Regions from separate parts of the Dehalobacter sp. TBBPA1 genome, predicted to be linked through region 1. Evidence: predicted binding sites of a transcription regulator. Region 1 holds the regulator's gene; the other holds the start of a gene.
What was found. The regulator NrdR, encoded in region 1, represses ribonucleotide reductase genes. The targets are predictions, from matches to a motif close to CACNANATNTNGTG.

Region 1 (15,658 bases):
CACCATCAGCATATACTGCTGTTCATCGGTATCCTCAAAAATAAAACATCCGCCGGATCTCGCCTTCTCAGCAAGATCAAACTGCAGTTGGCTGCGGCTGAGATTAGGGACCGTGCTGTTCGCTTTGCCGTAGCTGTAAACAATCGATTTAAGTTGATGGTCGCTGGTATAAAACGCCACAAAATTTCCCGGGCGGAGTTCGGAGAATCTTCCCGGAGGAAACTCACTGCTCGAAAGCCAGCTCCCCATACTGTTCCGTATGGCGTAATAGTCTGAAAGCAGGTTCTGCTCCACGCTCTGATACAGGGAATTTTTCAAGGAAGTATACTGAATAGCCCCAATTAACGTAAAAAAAATGATATGGCACACCCAGAAACGCAGCAGGAGCTGCCCTACAAGGGATTGCCGCCAAATATTTAATTTTTCCAGAGGATGAATTTTCATGATGATCTCCCTAATGTGATCAACATTCAATGCGTCATGATATTCCTGTGTAAAATGCTTGATATTTGATATCTCGTGCAGACTGCCGGTTACTGCTGCTCCGTCTGCAGGTGGTAACCGAGGCCCCTGACGGTTTTAATAATTGTATGGTCCAGATCCCCAAGTTTCTCTCGAAGATAGCGGATATATACCTCGACGATATTGTCCTCTCCTTCAAAATCGTAACCCCAGATGTGAATCAGGATTTGTTCTTTACTCAACGTTTGGTTGCTGTTCCATAATAGATAGGACAGCAGTTTATATTCAGTAGGAGAAAGCTGCAGAGGCTGATCATCGAGCAGGATTGACTTTTTCAGTTCATCGATCGTAAACCGGCCAATGGTTCTTTTGCCGGATAGATCCGGGAAACGGTTACGCAGCTGAACCTCGATCCGGGCCAGCAGCTCGTCAAAGTGAAAAGGTTTAACCAGATAGTCATGGGCTCCGAGGCGCAGTCCTTTGACAATGTCTTTGGATGTATCCTTGGCAGTCAGCATAATCATGGAAGCACCGGATATTTCCGGGATGGATTCACATAGTTCATATCCGTCCATGACCGGCATCATAATGTCAAGGATGATGACATGAGGTTCAAAGACAGGGATTATTTCCAGTGCCTTTTTTCCATTGTCCGCTGTTCCGATATCGTAACCCTCCTGCTTCAGCCCCAGGCTGAGCATCTGGCGGATTGAAGCGTCGTCATCCACGACAAGTATTCTGAATTTATTGGCCATTCGTTTATTCCTCCTGTGTCTTTAAAATACACGATTATTCTGAAAGGAAACTGAATACAGTCATATTTGTCTGAATATCGCCATATATTACTATTTTAACGGTTTGAGCAATTTTAACAAGAATTTTCTGCAGCTCAGAATATCCGGATATGCTGCTACGAAGCTTAGAATATACAAAAATGACTGCTCAGGAAATACGCAGGAAATACGAAATGTATAGATTGGACGAATCGTATAATCATGGTAAAATAATATGATAAACCCAAGGGAAGCTTGGAGGAAAAGTTTGCAAAGAAGTGGTGAGACCATGAAACAACAGATTTTTAATGAATTGCTTACGAGAAAAATTCTGATTCTGGACGGAGCAATGGGGACCATGCTTCAGCAGAAGAATCTGTCTGCTGAAGATTTTGGAGGGCCTGAGCAGGAAGGCTGCAACGAAATCCTGACGCTCACCCGTCCTCATATCGTGCGTGATATTCATGAGGCCTATCTGAAAGCCGGTGCGGATATCATTGAAACCAATACCTTCGGAGGTACAAATATTGTCCTTGGGGAATATCATCTCAGGGACAGGGATATGGAAATCAACGAGGCTGCGGCACGGCTGGCCCGCGAAGCGGCCGACAAATGGTCCACAGCGGAAAAACCGCGGTTTGTAGCTGGATCCATGGGTCCGACGACCAAGATGCTGGCCTTTGGAGGCGGTATTGCTTTTACGGACCTCGAAGAGGCTTATTACCGCCAAACTCTTGGCCTTATTAAGGGAGGCGTCGATCTGTTGATCGTCGAAACCTGTCAGGATACACTGAATATCAAGGCGGCAGGACTCGGGATCCAGCGTGCCTTTGCTGAACTTGGGCGGAAAGTGCCGCTGGTCGTTTCCGTGACGATTGAACCCTCGGGTACGATGCTCGCAGGGCAGAATATTGAAGCCTTATATATTTCGATACAGCACCTGAAGCCTGCTGCCGTCGGTATGAACTGTGGCACCGGCGCAGAACTGATGAACGATCACCTCAGAACCCTGGAGGGAATTGCCGCTTGTGCCGTGAGCTGTTACCCGAACGCTGGGCTACCGGATGAAGAAGGCGGTTATCGGGAAACTCCGGAAGAGTTTGCCGGAAAGATGGCCGCTTACGCAGCCAAAGGCTGGCTGAACATCGCCGGCGGCTGCTGCGGGACGACGGACCGCCATATCGAAGCGCTGGCTGCAGCCCTGGCCAAGTATGCTCCAAGACGGACAATGGCAGCGGAACGGAGCAGCATCACCGGGCTTGAACCGGTCTGGCCCGAAGAAGACAACCGCCCGCTTCTGGTCGGCGAGCGGACCAATGTGATCGGTTCCCGCAAATTTAAGGAACTGATCGCCGGTGAATATTATGAAGAAGGTTCCGAGATTGCCCGAAACCAGGTCAAGAAGGGTGCTCAGATCATAGATGTCTGTGTGGCTAATCCAGACCGGGACGAACTGGAGGATATGGTCAGTTTTCTACCCCATGTTGTTAATAAAGTCAAAGTGCCGCTGATGCTGGATACGACCGATCCTGCGGTTTTGGAAGCTGGACTCCGGCTGATTCAGGGCAAAGCAATTATCAATTCGATCAACCTTGAAAATGGACGGGAACGCTTCGATGATGTTGTTCCGCTGATCCGAAAGTTCGGGGCTGCAGTCGTGGTCGGATTAATCGATGAACAGGGTATGGCCCTGACCCGGGAGCGCAAGCTCGAAGTGGCCGGACGCTCTTACGATCTGCTGGTGTATGAATATGGTCTTTCGGCTGCCGATATTATCTTTGATCCGCTGACATTCCCGGTAGGGACCGGGGATGCTAAGTATCTCGGTTCCGCAGTTGAGACCATTGAAGGCCTGCGCCTGATTAAGGCCAAATATCCGGAATGCAAGACGATTCTTGGGATCAGCAATGTCTCCTTCGGTCTGCCTGCGGCAGGCCGGGAAGTGCTGAATGCCGTATTCGTCTATCTGAATACCGTAGCCGGGCTGGACTACGCGATTGTTAATTCCGAAAAACTGGAACGTTATGCGACGATTCCGCATGAAGAGAAAAAACTGGCCGAAGACCTGCTCTTAAATACGAATGACCAGACCTTAAAAGCCTTTACCGATTTTTACAGAGAGAAAAAGGTCACGGAACAAAAACAGACGTCCAGGCTTTCCGTTGAGGAACGGCTGGCAGGAACGATTGTTGAAGGCTCCAAGGAGGGCCTGGAAAACGATCTGTACGAGGCCCTGACGAAATACCGGCCGCTCGAAATTATTAACGGCCCGTTGATGAAGGGGATGGAGGAAGTCGGCAGCCTCTTTAACAGGAACCAACTGATCGTGGCTGAAGTTCTGCAGAGTGCCGAAGTCATGAAGGCAGCGGTGACCATCCTAGAGGCCTATATGGAAAAAGCCGAAGATGCGGTCAAAGGGAAGATACTGCTCGCGACGGTCAAGGGCGATGTCCATGATATCGGTAAGAATCTTGTGGAAATCATCCTGTCCAATAACGGTTATAAGGTGATTAACCTTGGCGTCAAAGTCAGTTCTGAACAGCTGATTGAAGCGGCTAGGAAAGAGGCCCCTGATGCGATCGGGTTATCCGGACTTCTGGTCAAATCAGTTCAGCAAATGCTGCTGACGGCCCAGGACCTGCAGGCAGCCGGGATCAATACCCCGCTGATTCTCGGAGGCGCGGCTCTGTCCCGAAAATATACCGAAGAAAAGATCGCTCCGCAATACGGCGGACCGGTCCTGTATGCGCGCGACGCTATGGATGGCCTGAATCTCCTGAATGGTCTAAAAAGAAAACCGGCTAATGATTCCGGAAGCTATAACGTAGCTAAAAATAATGATCAGGCCGGTAATGTTGGTACGATTTCCGGTAACATCCCAGACAGTATCTCCGGCAGTATTTCTGACAACCACATCGAAAATAAGTTTTCGCCGGTCAGCTTTGACGGACCTGCCTGCCGCCCGCAGCATACAGCACGGGAGGTCCTTCTGGATTATCCGCTGGCGGAGATTATCCCGAACTTGGATCTGCCTTTTATCCTGAGGCGTTATCTCGGTGTCAAAAACAAATTGCGCCACTCTTCCCAGGAAGAAATCAAGGCAGCGGAAAGTCTCCTGCTGGATTCCGCAGATGTTTCCCAAGATAAATCAGCCAAAATCCAGATATTTGTTCAGGATTTCCTGGAAGAGATCCAAGAACACAAGCTGATTACGGTCAATGGGGTATTCGCGTTTTATCCGGCCTGTGCGAACGGCAATACGGTCGCTATTATGGATTCAAATATTGTCCTTGAAGAACTCAGTTTCCCGCGTCAGCAAAAAGATAATGGCCTTTGTCTGGCTGACTATGTCCGCCCCCGGAACAAGCATGTTGGACAGGAGCAGGCGTATGATTATCTTGGAATGTTCGCGCTGACCACGGGCCTGGGGATTAAAGAAAAGGCCGAGAATTACCGGGACAAGGGTGAATACCTGAAGTCTTTTCTTCTTCAGGTTCTGGCCCTGGAGCTGGCTGAAGCATTTGCTGACATCATGCATGAAAAAATGCGTAAAATCTGGGGGATTGACAACGGCATCCGGGTTTCTCCGGGCTACCCGATCTACCCTGCACTGGAAGAACAGGCTAAGCTATTCAGACTGCTGAAACCGGAGGAGATTGGAATAACGCTGACAGAGAATTTCATGATGGACCCCGAAGCGTCTGTTAGCGCTGTTGTTTTTTCTCATCCCGAAGCTAAAATATTTAATATTAACCGTTGATCTCTGCAATAAACGCCATGAAATCCCGTCTCGAGACTGAGGCGGGATTTCGAATTTTTCAAAAACCATAGTTTTGCCTTCTTCTGCTAAATAGACTTGAAGCATAATTCTGATTTTGATCAAATAGTTCATAAGAATTTTGGACAGTTGGATTTTGAACAACAGGCTGGACGAAGGTACTCGGTGCTTCCTGGTTAGGAGAAGGAACTATCGGCCCGGGGACTATTTGGTTCTGCGGACGGATTCCAGTCGGGAAGGACTGAAGATTTTTACCAAAGCTAAACAAGCCTCTCCGTGTTTTTTGACGCTTTCTGTTTTGCTTTTCAATCTTTTTTTCTGCTTTGGTTTGTTTTCTCCCGCGTACACCTGCTTTAGATTCTATTCCTGTTTCTGTTCTTTTTGTCCTTTTTATACCTTTACTTGTATTAATAACTGTACCTGGACCGGTGCTTATTCCAGTATCGGTACCATTTCCTGATCCTGAACTTGGTCCAAGTCCTGATCCTGCTTCTGTCACCATTGTCTTTATTCCTGTGCCACTGTTTGCCTGGGGATTTCCGGGCAAGAGGAATGAAGGGGGATTTCCTTTAAAAATGACTTTATTAATAAGCGGATAGCCGACCCGGTTCAATAAAAAGGTACCGGTTTTACGGGCCATAGGAATACCTATTCTTTTAGCAAGTGGAAGTCCGACTTTCCTGGCAATGGGCATGCCAATTTTTTCAGCAACGAGGGGACCAACTTTACCGGCGATGTATGGCTGAAGTTCCCTCAGTACAATCGGTGCAACTTTTTGCAGAAGATAGGAGGGTTGACCAATACTCATGGGGATTCCTCCTTATGGTTATAATGGAATATATTTACAATAAAAGGATATGTTTTTTTGACGGAAGTGTGTTTGTCTTGATTTATTTATTTTGCAATGATTTGGGACTTAAGTAATGTTTTGCATGAAATCTTCAAGAACTAAAATCGCAAGCAAAACGTAAAATAATCCATATAGAAGGCCTTAGATGCATAAAAACGCCAATAAAAGGCGATTGCTTACTATATATAGTGTTGATAAAATAAGGAATATACAAGATATAGGAAGGATGAGGGTATTGCGCTGTCCTTTTTGCCAGAGTGACGACACGAAGGTGCTGGATTCCAGACAAATTGAGGAAGGTACTGCTATCCGACGCAGACGGGAATGCGATGTCTGCACAAAGCGTTTTACGACGTATGAGCGCTACGAGGATTTTCAGCTGATTGTCGTGAAAAAGGATGGCAGAAGAGAGCCCTTTTCCCGTCACAAACTATTGTCCGGATTGAACAAGGCCTGTGAAAAGCGCCCCGTGTCCACTGAGCAGCTGGAAACAATGGTCACTGATATTGAAAGAGAAATGCGTGATATCAACGACCGTGAAGTGCCGAGCGAATTGATCGGTGAGGCCGTCATGAAAAAACTGTTTGCAGCAGATGAAATTGCGTATATTCGCTTTGCTTCTGTTTACAGGCAGTTCAAGGATATTCAGAAGTTTATGGAAGAGTTGAACGGACTGGTAAAGCGTCGCAAATAAAACAGTCCCCCAATTGAGATCCTTGCGATAAAGACAGGATATCCATGCAAATAAATATATATGGGAGCAGGAGGACTAAGCCATGTACGTTGTGAAAAGGGATGGAAGAAGAGAAATTTTTAATCAGGAGAAGATTCGCAAGGCGGTAGAAAAGGCTTTTATCGCTACCGAAACCCCCAATGTCACCAACTGGGCGAAGATCGTTACCGACAGGGTATTCTCGGAATTGGAAGCTGCTTACAGTAAGAATGAAGGCTTCCAAATCGAGCAGATTCAGGATAAAGTTGAAGATGTCCTGATGCAGACAGGAAATACCAATGTCGCCAGAGCATATATAAGATACCGCTTCCAGCATGAAATCATTCGAAATCAGGAAAGCGCCAAAAACGATAACAATCAATTATTCTCTGATTACCTGGGGCTGGGAACCTGGGAAATCAAAGAGAATTCCAATATGGGATTTTCGGTTCAGGGGCTTAACCGGTTTGTAACCAGCAAAGCGACTAATGCTTTCTGGCAGTCCCTGCTTCCGTCTGAAGTCGGCAAAGCGCACGATTCCGGTGCTTTGCATAATCATGACATGGGAGATCTTGCTCCATATTGCGTCGGCTGGGATCTCAAAGACCTGCTTCTGGTAGGTTTTAGGGGAGCGGAAGGTAAAACGACCTCCAGACCGGCCAAACACTTTCGTTCCGCACTCGGACAGATCGTTAATTTTGTATATACCTTACAGGGAGAAGCTGCCGGTGCTCAGGCACTCTCCAGCTTTGATACCTATCTTGCTCCGTTCGTCAGAGTGGATAACCTTGATTATAAACAAGTCAAACAGGGGATTCAGGAATTTATTTTCAATGTCAATGTCCCGACCAGGGTAGGTTTCCAGTCTCCATTCTTTAATATTACGCTCGATGTGCGGGCGGCCGAATCAGCCATCAAAGATGAGCCCGCTGTCGTTGACGGCAAATTCCTGGATACGCCGTACCGGGAATATCAAGCTGAGATGGATATCATCAATATGGCGTTCTGCGAGGTCATGCTCGAAGGTGATGCTGACGGCAATATTTTTAGCTTCCCGATCCCGACGTACAACATCACGAAGGGCTTTGACTGGAACAGTGAAGTTTCGAGAGCGATCTTCAAAATGACCGATAAATACGGAATCCCGTATTTTGCGAATTTTATCAATTCCGATATGAATCCGGAGGACGCCAGAAGCATGTGCTGCCGTCTGCGTCTGGACAACAGGGAACTCAGAAAACGCGGAGGTGGCCTGTTCGGAGCCAATCCGCTCACAGGAAGCATAGGGGTTGTAACCCTGAACCTGCCGTTGTACGGCTATCTGGCTAAAGGCAACTGGGACCAGTTCATCACGCTGATTGATAACCACATGAACATCGCCCGGTCTTCGCTGCAGACCAAACGCAAAACGCTGGAGATCCTGACGGACAATGGCTTGTACCCGTATACCAAATTTTATCTGAGGGATATCAAGAAACGTTTCGGCAAGTACTGGACGAACCACTTCTCGACGATCGGTCTGGTCGGCATGAATGAAGCGATCCGTAATTTTACTTCGGACGCCGATGACATCACCACTGTTTTCGGACAGAATTTTGCCAAGGAAACATTGAACTATATGAGAGACCGCATCCAGGAATTCCAGGAGCAAGACGGAGACCTCTATAACCTTGAGGCAACGCCCGCGGAAGGTACGAGCTACCGTCTGGCCAAAATCAACAAAAAGCATTATCCCGATATCATTACGGCCGGTGACAATGAACCCTATTACACGAACTCCACCCACCTGCCTGTGGGCTATACTAGCGACCTGTTCCGCGCCGTGGAGCTTCAGGATGACCTGCAGACGCTTTATACCGGAGGGACCGTGCTTCATGGCTATCTTGCTGAAAGTCTCGATGATCTTGCCGTCGCCAAGGCTGTCGTACGCAGGGTATTTGAGAACTTCCAGCTGCCGTATTTCACGCTGACTCCGACCTTCAGCATCTGCGAAGACCACAAATATATCAAAGGTGAACATTTTAACTGCCCCGAGTGCGGCAGGGAAACCTTAGTCATGACGAGGGTCACCGGCTTCTATAGACCGATCTCCGCCATGAACCCTGGCAAACAGGAAGAGAAACAAGAAACTGTCAAATACCGTGTTACGGGCGTCACGCCAAGTCTGTTTGACGGCGTAGCAAAATAACAACCTAAGTCAATAATGCGAACTTTGCAGGAATGGCATAAAAAGGGATGGATAAAAGATTATGCTGATGGATATTGAACCTTTTTCTCTGGTAGATTATCCCGGTCATATTGTAGCAACCGTCTTTTTTGGGGGATGTAATTTCCAGTGCGGTTACTGCCAGAACCCTGCCCTGGTCGATGTGAAGGAGAAGCCGCAGACTTCTCCTTCCGCTGTCATAGAATTTATGAAGACCAGAAAAGGGCTATTGGACGGAGTATGTCTAACGGGCGGGGAACCGCTTTTATCTTCGGCCCTTGTGCCTTTGGTTAGGGAAATCAGGGAACTAGGTTTTAAGGTGAAGCTGGATACAAACGGCTGTTGCCTTGAAAAACTCCAGGAAGTTGCGCCTTGCTTAGACTATATTGCGATGGATATCAAGTGCACTCCGGAAAAATATCCGGAGCTGACCGGATGCAGGAACAGTGGCGACAAGGTATCCGAAACGATCGGATGGATCAAAAACAACGGAATCCCCTATGAATTCAGGACAACAGTGCTGCCGGTCTGGCATCCTTTTGAGGATTTAACTGCGATCCGTAAGCTTCTCGGTCAGGAGACCAGCTGGGTGCTCCAGCAATTTCGCCAGCCCCCCCAGGGAGTCCTCGATGGAAAAACCTATGAAGCATACCCGGATTCCTGGCTTAAAGAAATGGGAGAGAAGCTAAACTGCCCAGTCCGTGGCTTGAAATAAAGAATTAAAGATTAAGGATGATCCCTGTATTGAACAGAGATCATCCTTTATTTATTCTTGTCAGAAATACTTTTGAATACTACTTTTGAATATTTGTCTTGCTGCTGTAAAAAATGTTGACCATATCTCCATGGAATACTAAAATAGTAAAGAATGGTATTTTTTTGAAAAATATTCACCTTCTTGTAAGAGTGAGGAGAAAAATATTTATCAATGCCTGTAAGTATGCATCTATAGATAAAAGGGTATCCGTACACTCCTTAAGACACTCCTTTGCCACCATCTACTTGAGGTGGGCATGATTTAAGGTATATCCAGGAATTACTTGGACACAGCAGTTCAAAAACAACGGAAATATATACTCATGTTAGCATAAAAGATCTTGGTAAAATCAAAAGTCCTCTTGACAGCATTGGAGAAAGCTGGAATAACAGCTAAAGGAAATATTCCCGAACTAGGTTCGTAAATACCTCCATATTCAGATATAATACGAACCTAGTTCGGGAAAAAGACGTTATCGGAAAGATGAGGCTGAGACCGCCGCATCCATGCGGCGGATTAATTTGATGAAAAGATATGTGGTGATTATAGAAGTTAAATAGACAATGAATAATTAAGGAGGCTTTGGAGATGGAAGAGAAAATTGAAAACGCGTCTGAGACAGTTCAACCTGAAAGTGGTAACGCTTTATTGGAGTCCCAAGTAAATACTCAAGATGCACGTGATTCAAAGAAGGGTAAGAAAAAAAGGGCAAATAGAGTAATACCAACCTTATCCTACGAAGAGAGCTTAACAATTGCTAATGGAATATGGCAATATGCATCCGGTCAAAAGATCAGAAGAATAACATTATTTGATCAAATTGGAAAGTCACCTGATAGTGGTCCTAGTAGAACTTTAGTAACAACTTCTTCAAAATACGGAATTACAATAGGGGGATATCAAGCAGATTATATTGAATTATCTCCAGATGGAAATATTGCTACAAATCCTGACGAAATCCCTTCAAAGAAAGTAGAAGCAAATTTTAAATTAGCTATTGAAAGCAATGATTATTTCGCTAAATTATATAATCAATATAAGGACATGAAACTACCTGCCAAGTCCGTAATGATTGATTTTCTTAGAGATCAGGGTTTAGAAAGTGATGATTGTACAAGTTGTGTAGAGCTATTCATTATTAATGCAAAATATATTGGTTTAATCAGAGTAATAGCAGGCTCTGAAAGAATAATCTCTATTGAACAATTAATTGAAGAAATGAGTATAAACGCAAAGGAAGCTATCGTTCCCAAAAATGAAATTCTTGATAAAAAGCCAAAGATGACAATTGAATCAAAGCCATTAGCAAGTGTTACTTCAAATAATGATGGAGACAAATGGTCTAGAACTTGCTTTTATATTACCCCAATTGGACAAGAAGACTCTGAGGAGCGAAACCATTCAGATTTATTTCTTAATAGTATTGTAGAACCAGCATTAGAGGAATTTGGGTTGAATGTTGTGAGAGCTGATAAAATAAGCACTCCAGGGATGATAACATCGCAAATTATTGAACATATTGTTAACTCAAAACTGGTAATCGCTGATTTATCATTTCATAATCCCAATGTATTTTATGAGCTTTCTTTAAGACATACATTTAACTTACCAACAATACACTTAATTAGGAAATCTGACTATATACCTTTTGATTTAAACAATTTTAGAACAATTGTAATAGATACTACAAATATTTATACCTTAGTACCTCAGTTAGAAACATACCGTACATCAGTGGCCATGCAAGTAAGACAATTAATGGAAAGCCCAGACATAATGGAGAATCCAATATCTGCATATATGGAAAAGATGGGTAAAAGCACTAAGATAAAGGAAAATAAATAGAAGAAATATATTATTAAGGGTGCGACTTCCTGTCGCACTCTGTCTATGGGGGCCTCATCCATCCGATAACAGAGAAGTCCCGAAACTTAGAATATATGAAAGTAATAAGACGCTTCGGGACTTCTCGGGACGTTAAATGAAATGCGGCGGAAAGTGCCGCGCCATCCTTGGCGCGGATTAGTAGAAGAATTTTTAGATTTACAGGGGGAGGAAAAAGGTGTTTAAAGGAACTATATTTGTTGATGGCTCAAACTTCTTAGGTTCGCTTAGTAAAGTAGGTATACAGATTCAGATTAAAGATTACGAGACATTTTTTAGGTATGTATTTGACGAATCAGTAAAGATATGGAGTGAATGCCTCAGGGGTAGTAGTGTTACAACATTAATGAATAGAGTTTATTGGTATGCTGTTGGCAGTATTGACATATGGGATTTTAATAAACCAGAAACTAAACAACATTTATATGAAATTTTTAATAAAGAAAAAGAACCTAAGAAAACTTACATGAACTTAATAGGAAAACAGAATGCTGGTATGCCACAAAATGAAGTTGCACAAAAAGCTTGGGATGTGCTTTTTGAAGAAACAAGGGCATGGTATCAGAAAAGAAAAGCAAATATTGATGGTTTTGGGAACTTCTATACTGGATTACAACGTAGTTCGGATTTTATAGAAGTAATTAGTTGCGGTCATTGGAAAATAAAACCGTTAACCAAAGTGATTCTTGAAAAAGAGCTTGATACACGTATGGCAGTAGACATAGTTACCTTAGAAAGTATTTATGATTTTGCACTAATAATATCTGGAGATGCAGATGTTATTCCTTCTATTGAATACATTAAGAAAAGAGGCAAGCATGTTGGTGTCGTTGAGTTGATTAAAGGGTTTCCTCCCGAAAGAAAGGGACAACAGTTTTCGAATCGGTTAGGAACGGTTGCAGATTTTGTCGTTAAAATTTATGAAATGGACTTGGTTAAAAATGGTATAGCATCGCAATTGACAGATGATAAAGTGATTAAATCTTATGAAGATATTGATTAGCAACTTATTGATTAAGGCGCCCCATCCGTGGGGCTCTGGCTCCGCGGGCCCGCCGCACATCAGAGAACACAGAGTTCCCAAAACTTTGATTATATGAATGTAGAATGACGCTTCGGGAACTCTTGAACGTTAAATAAAATTGGTCGCAAAGACCGCGCCGTCCTAGCGCGGTTTCATAAGGGGTAAAATTATATATATATGAAATGGAGATGATTATTATGGTAAGAACAAATCTCAGAAACGCAATCAAAGAATTAAAAAAAGTAAGGATCTCTTATGAAGGAACAGAAAGAATTGTACATCCATATTTAATTGGGATTAATAAAAAAGGGAATGAGTCATTGAGAGCATATCAAGTGGGTGGATTTAGCTCTTCTGGTCACCTTCCAGAATGGCGACTATTCTTGCTTGATCAAATAGATTTTGTGGAAATTATTGATGAATATTTTCAGATTAAGAATGATTACAATCCTGATGATAAAGGGATGACTCAAATTATTTATAGAATTGAGGCCTAATATTTGATTTAGAAAAAATTTAATACAGGGGTAACAAAAATGAAAAAAATGCATTTGAACCTTGCAAATTGTTACGGAATTTCAAATATAACTCAAGTGCTAGATTTTACCATTGATAATGCCGTAGTTTTATATGCCCCTAATGGAACAATGAAAACATCATTAGCAAATACATTTAAAGATTTGTCATTAGATAGGCTGCCCTCTGATCGAGTTTATGGATTGCCAACAATTTGCGAAATAAAGGATGAAACAAATAACCTTATTGACAAAGATGCCATACTTGTTATCAGTCCATTTGAACAAACATTAACAAAAGAACAAGGAAAACTTATGGCTGATCCAATATTGCAACAAAGATATATAACCCTTCATGCTAATTTAATTGAAACGAAACAAAATTTATTTAATAATATTAAACAGCAACTCAATTATAGTTTAAGAACAAAATTTGATCCGGAACAATCTATTAGTGAAGATTTTAAAAAACCAGTTAGAGACATTTATGAAACATTAAAATTGATTAATGATGAAATAGATATTGGCAAGAAAAGTAGCTTTTTAATTTCTGATATTAATCATTCTGTGCTTTTTGACCCGCAATCCTTGGCATTCTATAAGAAAGATAATAATGCAAAACTTATTAAACAGTATTCTGAAAAATACGAGGAGCTTTTGAATCAATCAAAATTTTTACACAAGGGAATTTTTGATCATAAAAATTTTTCTAATGTTGCTAAAAATTTAAAAGAAAATGGTTTTTTTAAAGCAGAACATCAAGTTATTATCAAACCTAAAGAAAAAGATGACTCATTTCCCACAATTACCAGCGAAGAACAATTAAATAAATTATTAGAAAAAGAAAAGGAAAAAATATTAAATGACGCTGAGATTAAAAAGATATTTGATAAAATCACTTCCGAAATTGACGCAAATAAAGGAACAAAAGAATTAGATGTTTATTTACAATCTAAGCCTGAATTGATCATTGAACTGGAGAATATAGAGGAATTCAAGAAGAAAATTTGGATTGAAGTTTTCAGAGATAATATTTCTGAATTCAAAAAATTGATTGAATTATATGATAAAACATTTGAAAAAATAAAGGAAATTTATCTAGAAGCTAAAAATCAAGAGACTCGATGGGGCCAAGTACTGACTATTTTTAAGGAACGATTTCATGTGCCTTTTAAGCTTGAACCTAGCAATCAAGAAGATGTTATTCTTCAAAACAAGATGCCTATTTTTAATTATATCTTTGAAGATAAGAATAATGGAGCTAGACAGATTAAAGAAAATGAATTGCTCGATATATTAAGTACTGGGGAAAAAAGAGCATATTACTTATTAGATTTAATTTATAAAGTAGAAATTTTACGTAAAGAAGATAAACCTGCTTTGCTGATCTTAGATGATATAGCTGATTCTTTCGACTACAAAAACAAGTATGCGATTATTGAATACATAAACGATATAAAAAACACTTTTAGTTTAAGTGGTAATAAATTATTTACAATAATAATCTTAACTCATAATTTTGATTTTTATCGCACCTTGGGGTCAAGATTAGTGAATGGTAGAAACTGCTATATATCTTCAGAAACAGAAGATAGTATCAAATTGACTCCCTGCAACTATATTAAGAATTATTTTAGTTATATCAAAGACCAATGTTTAATTAACTCTAAAACATTTATTATTGCGGCGATTCCTTTCGTTCGAAATCTGATAGAGTATACTTACTCAGATACTGATCCTGAAATCACCGATTATCATAGACTAACAAATCTTTTACATATTAAAGAAGATACTTATACTATCTCGATGAATGAATTACAGTATATTTATAACAAATACTGGCTCAATAATGGGGGCGCTTTTGCGACTGAGATAAAGGATAGTGTAGTAAATATAATAGTAAGTGAAGCAAACAAAATCTCAAGTGATCCCAATTTATATAATCAAGTAAATATTGAGAATAAAATTGTCCTATCAATTGCAATTAGGCTTAAAGCAGAAGAATATATGATGGAGCAAATTAAGTCACATGTTACTAATGGAGTGAATATTATCAAAGAGATACAAGACAATATTAACCAGACTGGTCAGTTATATTCAAAATATAAGCAGTATGTTTCTAATTTTTCAAACAATCATTGTAGACATCTAGAAAAAGTCGTTATGATGACTCCTGAAAACATTCATATGAATTCATTTATGTATGAGCCAATACTAGATATGCAAGGTGTACATTTAGCTGAATTATTAGCTACTATTAATTGCTTGGAATGATAGAATATCAGTTATTGGAAGAGGATAAAATTTGAGGTGCCGCCGTCCGTGGCGTAGCTGAAGCTGTGGGCGACCAACTTCATTTAACAGAGTGTTTACGACACTTTGCCAATATGAATGTGGTTGGGACGCGTCGTAAACACTCGAGACGTTATATGACATATCCGCAAATATGGGGGGAGTGAAAAGCTCTGGCTATGAAGTCAGTATATCAGTCTGAAAGGCCAGTGACTCGTTCAAGGCTTCGACTGTTTTTTGGAGGGCTTTACTTTACCTGGCGTCGTTACTTCCAATGGTTTTTTGTCAGTTCGACACAGTATGCGACTACTTTCCAGACAAGTCAACTTCCTTTCAAGGTGGCTGATCATTGTACCCCATTGTATCGGCGCCTCCGAAATGTTGATATGTGGTTGCAGGAAAACA
Region 2 (15,658 bases), 860 kb from region 1:
GCAACTGCCAGATCCGCTGTGGTTTCCGTCAGTGAAATTCTACGTTCTTTGATCCCTGTCCGGGTACGGATCCATTCATCGCTTGTGTCAACAATCTTAGACAGATCATCATTCGTCACCCTGTTTTCAGGAACATAGCTGCCAGTGCCAATTATCTCAACGTCATACATATTTCCAAATTTCCTTTTCTCTCATATTATTTCGTTTATTATCATCCATTACGAATCTTCTGTTCGTTTACCTTTTTCATATATCTTTTGTGTATCTCTTGTTAATGGTTAAAGGAATACTTCGAATCAAAAAATTCGGTGAGTTTCTGCAATGATTCGATTAAAATATTCTCCTGTTCCCCTAATCCGAGAAGCATATGCTTGACCATATCCAGATGGAATTTTTCATGAATCCTGTAGGCAAGCTTTCCCCTTCGGGTCAGACTGATCCTGACAATTCTCCGGTCTGCCTCATCCCTTTGTCTGGAAACGTACTCCTTTTTAACGAGGTTATTGATGAAAGAAGTAAGCGCTCCGACAGTGATACCCAGATCAGCGGCAACCTGAGACATTGTCCTATCCTGATACATTCCAATCGCTTCAATCGCATGCAGTTCTGAGATAGACAGATTATTTAATGGTCCTTTCTTAATCTCATTCTGCTCTACATCTAGAATTTGATTAAATGTTCCAATCAGAAGTTCATTTAAAACAGTACGAAAATTTGTTTCCAACCTTTCACTTCCTCTCAGCGCATAATCAAAGTTTACCTTATTTTTAATTTGGTTGTCAAATATTTTAGTATTCAAACCAACTTGTACATCTCCTGCTTTAATCTGAATATTTTAGAAGGATTTTCACATTCCTTTATGTATTTTCTTATTCGAACCTTTAAGGCGAAAAAAATTTGGGGTTGGGTTTGTCCTTCTGTCCGGCAGACAGGTAATCCTTTCATACAATGAGAAGAGAAAAAATATCTGCTGGGAGTGAGCTTTCATGACCTGTCCGAAAGGAACAATCTCATATCAAATCAAGCCGGGTGATACTTTTTATAGCCTTGCCCGCAAATTCAATACAACTGCAGAGGCAATTGCATCGGTGAACACAGGAGTAAACCCAAATAACCTGAAACCGGGGGTCTTGATCTGCATTCCAATCAGGAGGAGCGTTGTTTCATGTCCACCAGCGAACCGTTATGTTATCAAAGCAGGTGATACCTTTTCCAAATTGGCTGGTAAATACCACCTTTCAACAGCTTCGCTTATCTCACTGAACCCCGGAGTTGATCCCACGAACCTGCGGATCGGCCAGATGATCTGTCTTCCTGTCAAGAGACGGAGAAGGTCCCACTGAGGACTATGTGATCAAAGATATAAGAAGTGACAGAACAAATAAATTCCAGAAGGATTCCACAGCAGCCATGATTTGCGTCCCGCTTTTTTCCGGTGTCACATTAAAAGTTTCCCCCACTGAAATACTACCAATGCTTAAAGAAAGAAACGAAATAAACTGAGTTACACGCGTTTTTCCGATTGTCCCGGAAAAGGAAGACGGATAAAGCGAGTAGACCAGATTAAAGAGCAGTGCAAAAAACAAAATGACTGTTATCAGCGGAAGAATAATATCCTTTAGTTTGGCGTCTTTCCTTTCCTCGAGGGTTAACGTTTCGAAGATATAAGTCCCGGCACCCAGAGAAGCAATGATCGCATAGATATTAACAAAAAAAATAAATTTTGAATATCCTCTGCTGAAACTGCGGCCGTACAAACTAAATCCGACCGTAAGCGCGGCCGCAGCTCCAAAAATTGCCGGCGTAAGCAAAATCAGATTGGCTCTGGACGGAATCGAAGGTTCAAAGAGAGGATGGATGCCGTTATTCCAGCTATTTTGCTGCATTGGACAGCCCCAAAGCTTTCTGGGATTGCCTGGCTGCGGTTGATAATAATTTACCGGATTGCTGTGGTTTACGGCATATCTGTAATTAAAATCATTCGTGTGAGTCACCCCATTCCAAAAAATGATCATGGCAATAATAATATATGCGGCCTTCTTCAATAATTTTCCATTTATGCAAGCCTTATAAAAAAAGACGCCGAGGCGTCTTTAGAAATTTATTGATTTTGCTAACCACATAGTAAATTAATTTTTGTTCATAATAATAAGAGGTATAAACGCCAAAGCTTTAGCGTTAATAAGATACTCGCCCAAGGAGGTGAAAAAAATGGGTTCAATTAAATGTACAGTCACCGAGTGTCATTACAATAAAGATGTCATGTGCGATGCGCCGATGATTCAGGTGAATCACAGAGGGGTCAAGTATTCCCAAGGCTCGGAAGAGACACAGTGTGATACCTTCAAACCTCAGAAGTAATGAATGCCAGACGTATGAAATTCCAGAGCCCATGTTCGTACCATGTCACCGTTAGTATGGTACGAACATGAGCTTTCTATTTTATTGTTTTCTGTAAACCGTTCCCTGAAACATGGCGATGAGATTGTCTTTCTCATCCGTGACTTCAACCAGATAGGTCGCTATTTTCCGGTTTAGGGATACTTCTTTGGCCCTGGCGGTGAGTATTCCCAGACCGGCAGCTTGACAATAGGTAATACTGACATTTACGGCAATTGCCGTACCCTCCCGAGAATTCGACGCTGCAGCGAGTGTCGAATCCGCCAGCGTGAAAATGGCTCCGCCCTGAGCGATCCCAAGCGCATTTAAATGGCGCTCGTCTATCTTTAACCTGGCCTCAGCTGTTCCGGCTTCGGCTTTGAGTATTTCTATCCCAACATATTTTGCAAAAATATCCTTACCCATTTCCTCTAATATGTTATCCATATTGTCATCCTTTCTGCCGAGCCGGCATGAACCAAAGGAAGTTCAAACCAGAAATGGCTTCCCTTTCCCTCTTGACTGTCAAATCCAAGATTTCCGCCCATCAGTTCAATCAATTCTCTGGCAACCGGCAACCCAATCCCGGTACCTTCGATTAAATGGTTGATATTCGATGCCCTGAAAAAAGGATCAAATATCTTACCCTGTTCTTCCAACGGAATGCCTAAACCACTATCGATGATGCTGAACCGCAGCCACCCATCTAACTCCTGACAGCTGGATTCAATCATTCCATTATCAAAACTATATTTAATTGCATTCGAAAAAATATTCAGCAGCACTTGTTTCAAACGGATCTGATCTGCCGCCACACAATAATTTTCACACCCGGAATACGCTGCCATGATCACAATTCCTTTTAGATCAGCCAGAGGCTTGACTAAATTGATCGAAGCTTCTACGACAGGTTTTATTTCTACCGGTTTAATCACGACATCAAATTTGCCTGTTTCAATCTTCGCGAGATCAAGGACTTTATTAATCAGGTCAAGTAAGTGGTTCCCTGCTTTATAGATTTCTTTGACACTCTGCTTTTGAAATTCGTTTAAAGGAGCCTCCGTATCGATCTCCAGGAGTTGGGCAAAGCCCATAATCGCATTCAGGGGTGTTTTAAATTCGTGGCTCATACTCGAGAGGAATTCCGATTTGGCCAGGCTGGCCCGTTCAGCCTCCATCTTGGCTGAAATAAGCGAATTCTCCAGGGCCTTCCTATCGGTAATATTCCTTACGGAGATGGAAACACTATGCCTATCATTGTCAATAAGGGCTATCCGTGCCTGATACCAACGGACGCCTTTTGAAGTGTTCAGGAAATATTCAAATACCTCCGGTTCCTTGCCTTGAATAGCACGGCTGATCAAGGTCATGTTGATTTTTACGGTCTCCTCATCCATAACGGAATAAAAGGAGGAACCAATGATTTCAGCAGCCGGTCTAATCAGAATACTCTGATCATTTGTCCAAGCATTCCGAACGATTCCGGATTCATCTACTTCAAAAATAGCATCATCAATAGATTTGACCAGGGCCTGCAAATTTTCTTCCTTTTTTCTGATTTCAGACTGGTAAACTGTCAGATTGGCGTCGAGATGATACAGCCGTTTACCTAATTGTACGACTGAGACTGCAGTATCCTGCAGCTCTTCAATGAAGAAATCCGGTTGTTCCTGAAGGTACTGTCCTGTGCCGATATCAAGGACCATCTGCTTAATCCTGGCCAGAGGCTCCGAGATCGCCTTGTTTATTCGATGGGCTTTCCGGTAAAACATGATGATAAATATACTATAGAAAATAAGAAGACCTACAATGATAAAACGGCCAATACGGTACAATTGATCGCTTAACCCGTTCAGCGCGGCATAGAGCTTTTCTCCCTGATCAGCAATCGACATACCTGATACTTCTTTATGCAGCCAGAAGTGCGCGAGAATGAAAATAGCAATAAACACCAATCCCATGATAATCAATGGAATGAGTGCTTCACAAACATAGGTGCGCCAAGTCCACTGTAAAAGCGGTAGCTTTTTCTTTAACTCTTTTGACCTCATTCCAACACCGCCGTTTATTACATTCGATGACCATGGGCAGAACTTGTTATTTATAGATTTCCGTAATTTCCCTGATTACCGGCATAATTTTCAGAAAATGATCGACAAGAGAAGGATCGAAGTGTGTGCCTCTGCCTTTTTCTATCTCAGCTGAGGCTTCGTCGATTTCCCACGCCTTCTTGTAAGGACGCTCCGAAATCAAAGCATCAAACACATCACAAATGGCGGTGATTCGTCCCACCAACGGGATTTCCTCTCCTTGAAGCCCGTTCGGATAACCGTTTCCATCCCATTTTTCATGATGATACAGCGCAATCTGCTCAGCAAGCTTAATCATTTCCGCTGAACTGCCGGCCAGGATCTGAGCCCCTTTAACGGTATGGGTTTTCATTTTTTCCCAATCATCGGGAGTGAGTTTTCCTGGTGTCAGCAGTACTTCGTCGGGAATGCCAATTTTCCCAATGTCATGCAGCGTACTGGCATGAAACATTAGTTCACAGTCTTTTTCCGGCAGTCCGAAGGCTTTACCAAGTTCATACGTGTATTTGCTCATTCGCAGAATGTGATTTCCTGTCTCGCTGTCGCGAAATTCTGCGGCTCTCGCCAGCCTGTGGATCAGTTCAACCTGCAAATCTTCCAGTTCTTTTGTTCTCTCCTGGACTTTATTGACCAGTCTGCGGTTGTTCTTTTTGATTTCGTTGTTCAGTAAACGTATTTCCAGTATATTTTTGATTCGCATCAGAACTTCAGCATAATCGAAGGGCTTCCCAATAAAATCTTTGGCGCCGAGTGTCAAGGCTTTCAGTCTGTGCTCCTGATCGTTGTAAGCTGTAATGGCAATGATCGGAAGAAAGTCATCCTCTTTGACTGCATTCAACTGCTCCATTACCTCAAATCCATCAAGGTAAGGCATCCTTAAATCCATTAAAATCAGATCGGGATTATGCTCCCGATATAAGGACAGGGTTTCCCTGGAATCAGTGGTGGACATGATATTGCTGTATCCCGACATTTTTAACAGTTTTTCAAGTAACAAAATATTTACAGAATTATCGTCGACGATCAGTATTCTGGCCCTTGAAATACTATCAGTATTTATCTTCATCCGCCTCCCAATCTTTCACAAATCAACTGCTTATTAATGAGGAAATTTCCGGTCAGCCGGCCACTATATCTTAATATACCTTATTCTTATGGGAAATTCTAGATAAAAAATGTTTATCCTTGGAATCTCTACAAATTTTTTTAAAATTTTTGCAGAAAATAAACAAGAACAGATATATTCAATATGATCAGAACAGGGATACCGTATACAAAGGCCTTATGCTTGGTTTTGTGCCGAAAGAAACGCATGGCCAGATAGATCCCCGGAGCACCAAATATCAGTCCTGTAAGAAAGAAACGGCGTTCAGGGACCCGCCGGCCTCCCCGTTTGGCCTTATATTTATCCCACCCCATAACGGAAAAACCATAAATATTTACAAGGACAATGTATCCCCATATAAGCCAGATATATTCCATATCTGCAGCCTCCTTGCTCATTTAAAAACCATTTATGACCAAAATCATACCATGAATGAGACAGGAAAAAAATACGCAGAGAAATGCTTGAAAAGATATTAGGACTAAATAGGACAAAATATAAAGATATAGGACAAAACATAAAGATTAATAGAAAAAATGCTGAGAAGTTTGAAAAATTAGCCAGAATACTTTATACTTTGTTTTGACAATTTGTATTTTTTTAGTTATACTAAGTATTGCTCGTTAATATTTGAGGGATTAGAAGACCTTCTCGACTGCCTCAGGCTCAGGGAAGATGTCGAATCAACTTCCAATGAGGCGGGTAATAAATCTAGGAGGTCATTTATGTATAATGACAAAACACTAAGTTGTAAAGACTGTGGCCGTGAATTCACTTTTTCTGCATCCGAGCAGGAATTCTACGCTGAAAAAGGATTCACGAACGAACCAGGCCGCTGCCCCGAATGCCGTTCAGCAAGAAAAGCACAGAGCAGAAATGGTGGCTATTCGCGCCCTCAACGTGAAATGTTCCCTGCTGTTTGTTCTGCTTGTGGCAAAGAAACCACAGTACCTTTCCAACCTACTGGTGACAAACCTGTTTATTGCCGGGATTGCTACCAACCCCGCTCCAGAAACAACTGGTAATTTAATTGTTATCAGACCCTTCCGGGTATCTTACCCGGGGGGGTTTTTGTTTTGAGAGCCTATTTATTATGATTAATTTTTCCATTTGACCCCTTGACTACCAGATATAGTATCTGTAAACTTTATATAGCACTACTTGTAGTTTACTAACCGGATTTACAGTCCGAATGAATTTTGGAGGTATAAACGTTGCGTAACAATACGGAAGTTTGGAAAAAGTGGCCCAAAGCCAATCTTTCGCCGAATGCCAGAGTTGTCCTGGAACGGAGATATTTGAAGCAGGAAAATGACCAAAAATGCGAGACGCCGGAAGCGATGTTTTACCGGGTTGCTTCGGTCATTGCCGGCTCTGAAGAAAAGTATGGTAAGAATCCGCAGGAAATTGAGGATTTGACCAAAGAATTTTACACCGTCATGGCTAATTTGGAGTTTATGCCGAATTCGCCGACACTGATGAATGCCGGGCGTGACCTTGGACAGTTAAGTGCCTGCTTTGTTTTGCCGGTCGGGGACAGTATGGAGGATATATTTGATGCACTGAAACATGCAGCAATTATACATAAGTCAGGCGGCGGAACAGGCTTTAACTTTTCCCGGCTGCGCCAGAAGAACAGCATGGTGCGTTCCACCGGAGGGGTTGCTTCCGGTCCGGTTTCGTTTATGAAAGTCTTTAATGCCGCTACGGAGGCTGTCAAACAAGGAGGAACAAGACGCGGCGCCAACATGGGCATTCTTCGGATCGACCACCCGGATATTCTGGAATTTATCAGCTGCAAAGAAGATAACCGAGATATTAACAACTTCAATGTTTCGGTTGCTGTAACGGAATCATTTATGAAAGCTGTGGAAAATGACACGGAATATGACCTGATTGACCCTCATTCTGGAAAGTCGGCAGGCAAGCTCCCTGCCAAACAAGTCTTCGCTAAAATTGTTGACCACGCTTGGCGGAACGGCGAACCAGGCATGATCTTTATTGACCGGATGAACCGCGATAATCCGACGCCGCATATTGGCGTGATTGAGGCTACCAACCCCTGTGGCGAACAACCCTTACTCCCCAATGAAGCATGTAATCTTGGCTCCATTAATTTAAAGCTTATGGCGGCGGAAAAGGATGGAAAGACCGTAATTGACTGGGAGCGTTTAGGCTATGTCACAAGGCTCGCGACCCGTTTTCTTGATGATGTGATTGATGTCAACCAATATCCTCTTCCCGTAATCGAAGAAATGGTCAAAGGAAACCGGAAAATTGGCCTGGGTGTTATGGGTTTTGCAGATTTGATGATTCTTCTGCAGACATCCTATATTTCCGAAGAAAGTACAGCCTTCGCCGAAAAGATTATGGAATTCATCCGTACCGAATCCCGTATAGAGTCCCAGCGACTGGCCAAGGAACGCGGTACCTTTCCTAATTATCAGGGTTCCATTTATGACGGCAAGATCGAATTACGCAATGCTACACTGACTACAGTTGCCCCGACAGGGACGATATCGATGATCTGCGGTGCTTCCAGCGGCGTGGAGCCGCTCTTTGCCGTGGCCTATACTAAAACGGTCATGGACGGTACGGCACTGATTGAGGTCAACCCGCTTTTTGAAGATTATGCGCATAAGTATGGCTTTTACTCAAAGGAGCTTATGGCCAAAATTGCCGAACGAGGTAACGTCTTCGGTTTGCCGGAAGTCCCGGAATGGGTACAGAAGGTCTTTGTTACCGCGCAGGAGATCACTCCTGAATGGCATATCCGAATTCAGGCTGCTTTTCAAAAATATACGGATAATGCGGTTTCCAAAACTATTAATTTTGCAAATACAGCTACCTGCGAAGATGTTGCCGAAGCGTTTCGCCTAGCCTTTGAGCTTGGCTGCAAAGGAATTACGGTCTATCGGGACGGCAGCCGTGAACAGCAGGTGCTGTCTGCCGGAACGAAAGAAACTGCCAATCCGGCGGCTGATTTCAAAGCCACAGCTGAACCTGAGACGACTGCAAAGCCCGAGACCACCACTGAATCTGAAACAACCGCTTCTGCACCGATGCCTACCATCAAGCCGAGGCCCCGCCCGCCGGTGACTGTCGGCGTCACTGAAAAGATTAAAATTGGTTGCGGTAATCTCTATGTTAGCGTAAACGCCGATGAAACCAGTATCTGTGAAGTGTTTACCAATACGGGAAGAGCCGGTGGCTGTTCTTCCCAATCGGAAGCAACCTCCCGCCTAATCTCGATCGCGATGCGTTCGGGCATCTCTGTTGATGCTATCATAGAGCAGATCCGTGGAATCCGCTGCCCCGCCTGCATCCGAAGAGAAGGTGTCAATGTCACCTCGTGCCCGGATGCAATCTCGCGGGTAATCAAGAAGTATAAGGACATCGGCGTAAACGGTAATTCTGCGATTATCAATCGCAATAAAACGGAAGAACCTGTCCTTTCGGATGATTTGAAGAAAACTGAAAAAGCTGTAATTAAAAAAGCTCAGGCCGCCGTCGCGATCGACAATGCCTGCCCTGAATGCGGAATGCCTGTGAATCACGAAGGCGGCTGCATGGTCTGCATCCACTGCGGCTATTCCAAATGCGGGTAAAATAACGACTTTTGAAAATGCACAGTCAATGCACAGTCATCATTTTCCATTAATGACTGTGTATTTTTTTTTAATAAATATCAAAAACTACAGGCAGCAAATAATTCTTGGTGAGGTGAATCACGCGATGGCGAAAGACAGACGCAAAGTCAAAGAAGTATTGACAACCAATAACTCGCTTGCTTGGGGTCACCTGAACAACACTCATCCGATGCCGGCAGGCTCGATTGCTTTTGCCAGTCCGCAGGCGATTGGCCGGATGGCTGAAGATAGAAGACGGTCCCCGGATAAAGCGTAGCGGAGGAATAGAAAAGTGGCCAATAATAAAAAGAAGGAAACTTTTATGGCGAACCCTGTTGAGAAACATACTACCGCTGCCTGGGACAGCCGCTTTGAAACAAAGAAGCCTGTATCGAATGTAGGCATTCCCGGAGAACTTGAAGTTCGCAATGCCAAAGAATATGTGGATTCCAACGAAAAATAAACAATTTGGGTTAAGGGGCTGTTGCAAAGCGAATAATAATCATTCGCATGCAGCAGCTCCTTTCCTATTGTTAATTACTTTAATGTAGAAAAATGCTTTCTTCTTGTGAATGATAAACTTTTTCTCTTGACAAATAAATCCTTAAGGCATAGTATTTAGACTGACTAGTCAGTTTAAAATGTAAAGGAGAAAGGGATGACAAACCAAAAAGATAAAGCAATATTTCAGGCTGCACTTCAATTATTCGCTGTCAATGGGTTTGAACGAACGACAATGGAAGACATTGCCTCTCAGGCAAAAGTTGCCAAAGGGACATTATTTTACCGGCACAAAAGCAAAGAAGAATTATTTGTCAGTATGATTCGCTGGACTATCGACCAATTTGTCGCAACAGTTAAAGAATCAGCCGAAAATGTAGAAGGAGCAATCCAACAGTTAGAAAAGTTAATTGAGGTTCAAACAAAGCTTTCCTTTGAACATCCTGAGTTTGCAAAAGTACTTTTAAGCGAAGTTTGGGGAAGACAAGACAGGCAACTCCTGCTGCGTGAAAGTTTAAGAGAATATTTGCAATTCATTGAAAAAATTATTCAGGAAGGAATAGAAAAGAAGGAAATCAGGCCTTTGGGCCCGGAACTTCTGGCTGTCTCCATATTTGGCATGACAGCGGCAGCAAGTCTTCGTATCCTATTATCCAATCAGAAGATCTCTTACGAAGCCACCGTAGAAGAAATCAAAGGGTATTGGTTAACTGGGATCAAATTATCAGAAAATCTTTGAAAAAACAATAGAAGCTGCAGTAGCTAATTAGTTATAAATAGCAATTTGGAGGAAATGTCATGGCATTAGAGAAAAAACGTTGGAGAAAACGAGCAGTTATTGCAGCTGTAATCATTCTTCCCCTCATATACAGTGTATTTTTTCTTTCAGCGTTCTGGGATCCGTACAGCAAATTAGAGAAGCTTCCTGTGGCCTTTGTCAATCAGGACCAGGGCGCAGTTATCAATGGTAAGTCAAGAAATTTAGGAAATGAGATCACTGAAGAACTAAAATCCGATGAAAACATCAAATGGGTTTTGACTACGGACGCAGAAGCAAAGACAGGAATACAAAACAGAGAATATTATGCTGAAGTTTCGATACCGGCCGATTTCTCAGAAAAAATAGCTTCGGCAGATAAATCAGATAAGAATGAGGGCATCATCATCTATCAGCCGGAAGAGAAAAGAAATTTCCTTGCTGTCCAGGTTCTGAACAGAGTCATGCTCGAATTTAAAGATAAGGTTTCACAAAAGGTGACCAAAGAAATCGTCAGTGAAATGACGACCGAAATGAAAACGGTTCCTGAGGATTTAGGTGAACTGAATGATGGGCTCGGGAAAATATCTGCTGGTTCCAGTCAACTGTCAAATGAAATCAGTGTGCTGAAAAATAATCAGGAAAAACTGAATACCGGCATCATTGAACTAAATGATGGTTTAAATGCAGGCACCCTGGCGTTTAACAAATTGGCTGAGGGTTCCAACCTGTTTTATGCTAATTGGGCGCAATTTAACATTGGACTGACAACATTGAATGCAAGTCTTACACAATCACAATCAGGGCTTTCGACTTTCGCCATGAGTTCACTTAGCTTTGCTCAAGGGCTTCAACAATTTACAAGCGGTTTCGATCAAGCCAAAGCTGGTTCAGCGCAGATATACCAAGGAACAACAGATTATGCTGCAAATATGCAAAAATACGCCGATGGTATGGGCCAGTACCTGGCAAGCGTTAAAAGCTTAACATCTACCGATCAAAGTATCGCTGATTCTCTGACATCATACGTAACAGCACATCCTGAAGCATTGGCAGATAAAAATATGCAGAGTATCTTGGCAACATACAAAGAATCACAAGGCTCCCTGGATCAGCTAAACACTGCTTCTGACACACTGAAAAGCAACACCGCCACTTTAGTCAGCCGTGCCCAACAGCTGCAGGCAGGAAGTAAACAATTGAATGACGGCATCGCATTAATCGATAGCAAGTCAAAAGAACTCATGAATGGTGCAACGCAATTGGCAAGCGGGGCAAATCAGTTAGGGGCCGGCTTAAATCAGCTATCTGGTGGTGTAGGACAGTTGGCGGAAGGTTCCGCAGAATTGGCAGCTGCGTATCCACAACTAAATTCCGGTATCCAGACGGCTGCCATGGATATAGCGGCAGCTGCCCAAGGAAGCAGTGAACTGAACGCCAGTGCGGCTAAGTTTCCGGATGGCGAACAGCGGCTTCTAAACGGTAGTCAGACCTTGAATGATGGCATCAACGAGGCAAAGACTGCGGTTGCGGATTCAATCACAACAGCAAATGACAAAACGGCGAATTTTGCTGGACTCGATACCTACGCAGCAACACCTGTTGAGCTTAATCAGCTGAGCATTGATCCAGTGCCGAATTATGGAACAGCATTTTCACCGTATTTTATTTCGTTGTCATTATGGATCGGAGCAATCCTCATGCTAATTGTTATTTACCTTGATCCGGAAATCAATTTTGAACGCCGTCTTTCAAGATATCTGCCTGCGGATCCAAGGTTTATTGGATTCTCACTGGTAGCTGCAGTTCAAGCGGTGGCATTAGCTCTTGTTTTACAGAACGGATTGCATCTGGTGGTGAAGAATGTTTTCATGTTTTATGTCGTGTGCATTCTGATTGCTTTATGCTTCACCGCCATTGTGGATTTTTTGATCGCGAACCTCAAGGATGTCGGCAAATTTTTGGCACTTTTTTTACTGATCCTTCAGCTTACGGCTTGCGGAGGAACCTTCCCACTGGAGCTTGTACCGAAATTCTTTGATAACGCATATCCATATTTACCAATGACATACGCAATCAATGCACTTAAAGAAGTAATATCCGGCGTCAACTACAGCTTTCTGTATGAGAATCTGTCTATATTGGGAGGCATCACAGTTGTAATTTTTGCAGTAAATCTACTGCTGAGCATCAGAGCAACGAAAAAGCAAAGGGAAAAATCCGCTGTTGAAATGACCGTTGTTTCATAGACAGTAGGTCATCTTCTTTCAATAATCGAAGGGGCCGTTGCAGAACGAATGAAAGTAAATTCGTCTGTAACAGCCCCATATAATTCTATAGCCGAATAATTGTAGATTAGGATTGGGAGGTTGCCATCTTCCTGTAGCTCTCATAACGTTCAGCCGCATGTCTTTCCGCCAAGCTAAACATGTCTTCGGCAATCTCAGGGAAAACGTTTTTCAAAGAAGCATAACGGATCTCGCTTTCCAGGAATTCTTTAAAGTTTCCTTTGGGTTCTTTGGAATCAAGACTAAACGGATTTTTACCCTGCTGCTTAAGATCCGGATTGTACCTGTAAAGATGCCAGTATCCTGCCTCTACTGCTTTTTTTTGCTGGGCCAGGCTCATCCCCATCCCGTTCTTAAGACCATGATTGAAGCAGGTGGAATAGGCAATGATCAGGGACGGTCCGTGATATCTTTCAGCCTCTGTAATCGCTTTGATCGTCTGCATCATATTCGCTCCCATTGCAATCTGAGCGACGTAAACATAGCCATAGGATATCGCCATCATGCCAAGGTCCTTTTTCCGGATCTTTTTGCCTGCGGCGGCAAACTTGGCAATCGCGGCTGTCGGGGTCGCTTTGGAGGACTGCCCGCCTGTATTGGAATAGACCTCCGTATCCATTACAAACAGGTTGACATCGTCCCCGCTGGCCAGGACATGATCGACACCATTATACCCAATATCATACGCCCAGCCGTCCCCGCCGATTGCCCAAACTGAGCGTTTGACGAGATAGTCCTTCCTCTTCAGTATTTCACGGATGACAGGAAGACCCAAGGCAGCGTTGCCGTTCAATGCCTGAAGCACTTTGGCGGAAGCGGTCAGCGACCTTTCCCCGTCCTGGTACGCATCGAGCCATTCTCTGAAAGCTGTCTTGATTTCTTCGGACAGCTCCATCGCCAGGGCTTCCTGCATCAGGGCAGAAATTCTTTCTCTGATCTGCAAAGCGCCGAGGTACATGCCGTATCCGTACTCCGCGTTATTTTCAAAAAGTGAGTTGGCCCAGGCCGGTCCTCTGCCCTCGGCATTGGTCGTATACGGAATGGAAGGGTAACTTCCCCCCCAAATTGAGGAACAGCCTGTCGCATTGGCGATCATCATACGTTCCCCAAAGAGCTGGGTCAGCAGTTTAACATACGGCGTTTCCCCGCAGCCCGGGCAGGCACCGTTAAACTCCAGAAGTGGACGGATAAACTGGCTTCCTTTTAAGGTATTACGTTCCATACGGTCTTCCTTGGGCCGAATGGATAACGCATATTCCCAGTTTTCCGCTTCCATTTCGATTTCGTGTTCGGCCGGTTTCATGATTAATGCTTTTCCCGGAGCAGGACAAATGTCGGCACAGTTCATACAGCCTGTACAGTCCAGAGGGGCAATCTGTATACGGTAATGCAGGCCCTCCAGTCCTTTTCCGGCAGCTTCCTTCGTTATAAATGTCTCCGGTGCCTGGGCTTTTTCCTGATCATCCAATAAAAAGGGTCTGACCGTCGCATGCGGACAAATATAGGCGCACTGATTGCACTGAGTACATTTGTCTATCTGCCATTCTGGAATCTGGACTGCAATACCGCGTTTTTCATAGGCTGTTGTCCCGAGAGGCGTGCTCCCGTCCTCCATCCCCAAAAAGGTACTGACAGGAAGCTCATCTCCCTCAGAGCGCGCAATCGGCCGCTGAATTTTCTTGATAAATTCGGGTTCTTCTTTGAGCTCCGTTTTTTGATCCTGGGCACTCTCCCAGGAAGCAGGCGCCTCAATACGGATAAGCCGGCTGATGCCTTGATCTACGGCGGCTTTGTTCATTTCAACGATCTTCTGCCCTTTCCGGCCGTAGGTTTTTTCAATCGAATTTTTCAGATACCGAACGGCATCTTCAATCGGTATGACATTCGCCAGCTTAAAGAATGCGGCCTGCATCACCATATTGATCCGTCCGCCCAGGCCAATCTGCGAAGCAATATCAATTGCGTCTATGACATAGAAATGGATGTTGTTTTGAAAGATCGTTTTCTTCAGGTATGCCGGAAGATGCTCTTCAAGTTCATGAAGGCTCTTCCACGGGCAATTCAAAACAAAAGTGCCATTTTTTTTGATTCCTTTCAGGAGATCATAATGGTAAATGAACGATTGATTATGGCAGGCAATGTAATCCGCGCTGAAGACCAAATAGCGGGACTTAATCGGACTTCTGCCAAATCTGAGGTGGGAAACCGTTGTCCCTCCTGATTTTTTGCTGTCATAGGAAAAATAGGCCTGGGCGTTAAGGTCGGTATTGTCCCCTATAATCTTTACCGCCGATTTGTTTGCCCCGACAGTCCCATCGGAACCAAGCCCCCAGAACTTGCAATTGATGGTCCCTTCCGGGGTTGTATCCAGCCATTCACCCTCCGGTAAAGAAGTACCGGAGACATCATCCACAATCCCGATGGTAAAATGATTTTTTGGTTTGTCCTGTTTCAGATTCTGGTATACCGCCAGGATCTGAGAAGGCGTTGTGTCTTTGGATCCTAGCCCATACCTCCCCCCCACGATAACCGGCTGATAGGCTATTTGTTCCGGAGTCCCATCCGAGGTGTGCCTGAATAATTCTAGAATATCGAGGTAGAGCGGTTCGCCTAAAGCTCCCGGCTCCTTGGTGCGGTCCAAAACCGCGATTTTTTTGACGGAAGCGGGTAATACATTAAAGAAATATTTTGCCGAGAATGGCCGGTAAAGATGAACGATCACCATCCCGACCTTTTCCCCTCTCTTCTGCAGAACGTCAATCGTCTCTTCAACCGTGTCACAGACTGACCCCATTGCCACAATGACATTTTCAGCATCCGGTGCTCCGTAATAATTAAAAGGGTGATAGACCCGTCCTGAAATTCTTTCTATTTCCCGCAGATAGCCTTCTACAATATCCGGGACCTTC

Region 2: AB3489_RS13415 (vitamin B12-dependent ribonucleotide reductase) is a predicted target of NrdR. The motif match lies at 6,698-6,711, and genes of this name have one in related genera.

The regions. Positions count from the first base shown of each region.
Region 1 is NZ_CP162385.1:571,587-587,244, forward strand. It holds gene AB3489_RS02825 (sensor histidine kinase) at 1-444, opposite strand, end outside; gene AB3489_RS02830 (response regulator transcription factor) at 534-1,217, opposite strand; gene metH (methionine synthase) at 1,504-4,995, shown strand; gene AB3489_RS02840 (hypothetical protein) at 5,054-5,821, opposite strand; gene nrdR (transcriptional regulator NrdR) at 6,099-6,557, shown strand; gene AB3489_RS02850 (ribonucleoside triphosphate reductase) at 6,640-8,763, shown strand; gene AB3489_RS02855 (anaerobic ribonucleoside-triphosphate reductase activating protein) at 8,825-9,496, shown strand; gene AB3489_RS02860 (hypothetical protein) at 9,809-9,934, shown strand; gene AB3489_RS02865 (hypothetical protein) at 10,127-11,383, shown strand; gene AB3489_RS02870 (NYN domain-containing protein) at 11,601-12,425, shown strand; gene AB3489_RS02875 (WYL domain-containing protein) at 12,644-12,943, shown strand; gene AB3489_RS02880 (hypothetical protein) at 12,983-15,235, shown strand; gene AB3489_RS02885 (VanW family protein) at 15,433-15,658, shown strand, end outside.
Region 2 is NZ_CP162385.1:2,725,419-2,741,076, forward strand. It holds gene AB3489_RS13365 (beta-ketoacyl-ACP synthase III) at 1-170, opposite strand, end outside; gene AB3489_RS13370 (MarR family winged helix-turn-helix transcriptional regulator) at 272-799, opposite strand; gene AB3489_RS13375 (LysM peptidoglycan-binding domain-containing protein) at 987-1,343, shown strand; gene AB3489_RS13380 (hypothetical protein) at 1,347-2,015, opposite strand; gene AB3489_RS13385 (DUF1540 domain-containing protein) at 2,212-2,361, shown strand; gene AB3489_RS13390 (PaaI family thioesterase) at 2,443-2,826, opposite strand; gene AB3489_RS13395 (ATP-binding protein) at 2,811-4,430, opposite strand; gene AB3489_RS13400 (HD domain-containing phosphohydrolase) at 4,477-5,535, opposite strand; gene AB3489_RS13405 (DUF1294 domain-containing protein) at 5,676-5,951, opposite strand; gene AB3489_RS13410 (zinc-ribbon domain containing protein) at 6,300-6,599, shown strand; gene AB3489_RS13415 (vitamin B12-dependent ribonucleotide reductase) at 6,789-9,182, shown strand; gene AB3489_RS13420 (hypothetical protein) at 9,310-9,480, shown strand; gene AB3489_RS13425 (DUF3787 domain-containing protein) at 9,496-9,666, shown strand; gene AB3489_RS13430 (TetR/AcrR family transcriptional regulator) at 9,862-10,443, shown strand; gene AB3489_RS13435 (YhgE/Pip family protein) at 10,503-12,710, shown strand; gene nifJ (pyruvate:ferredoxin (flavodoxin) oxidoreductase) at 12,817-15,658, opposite strand, start outside.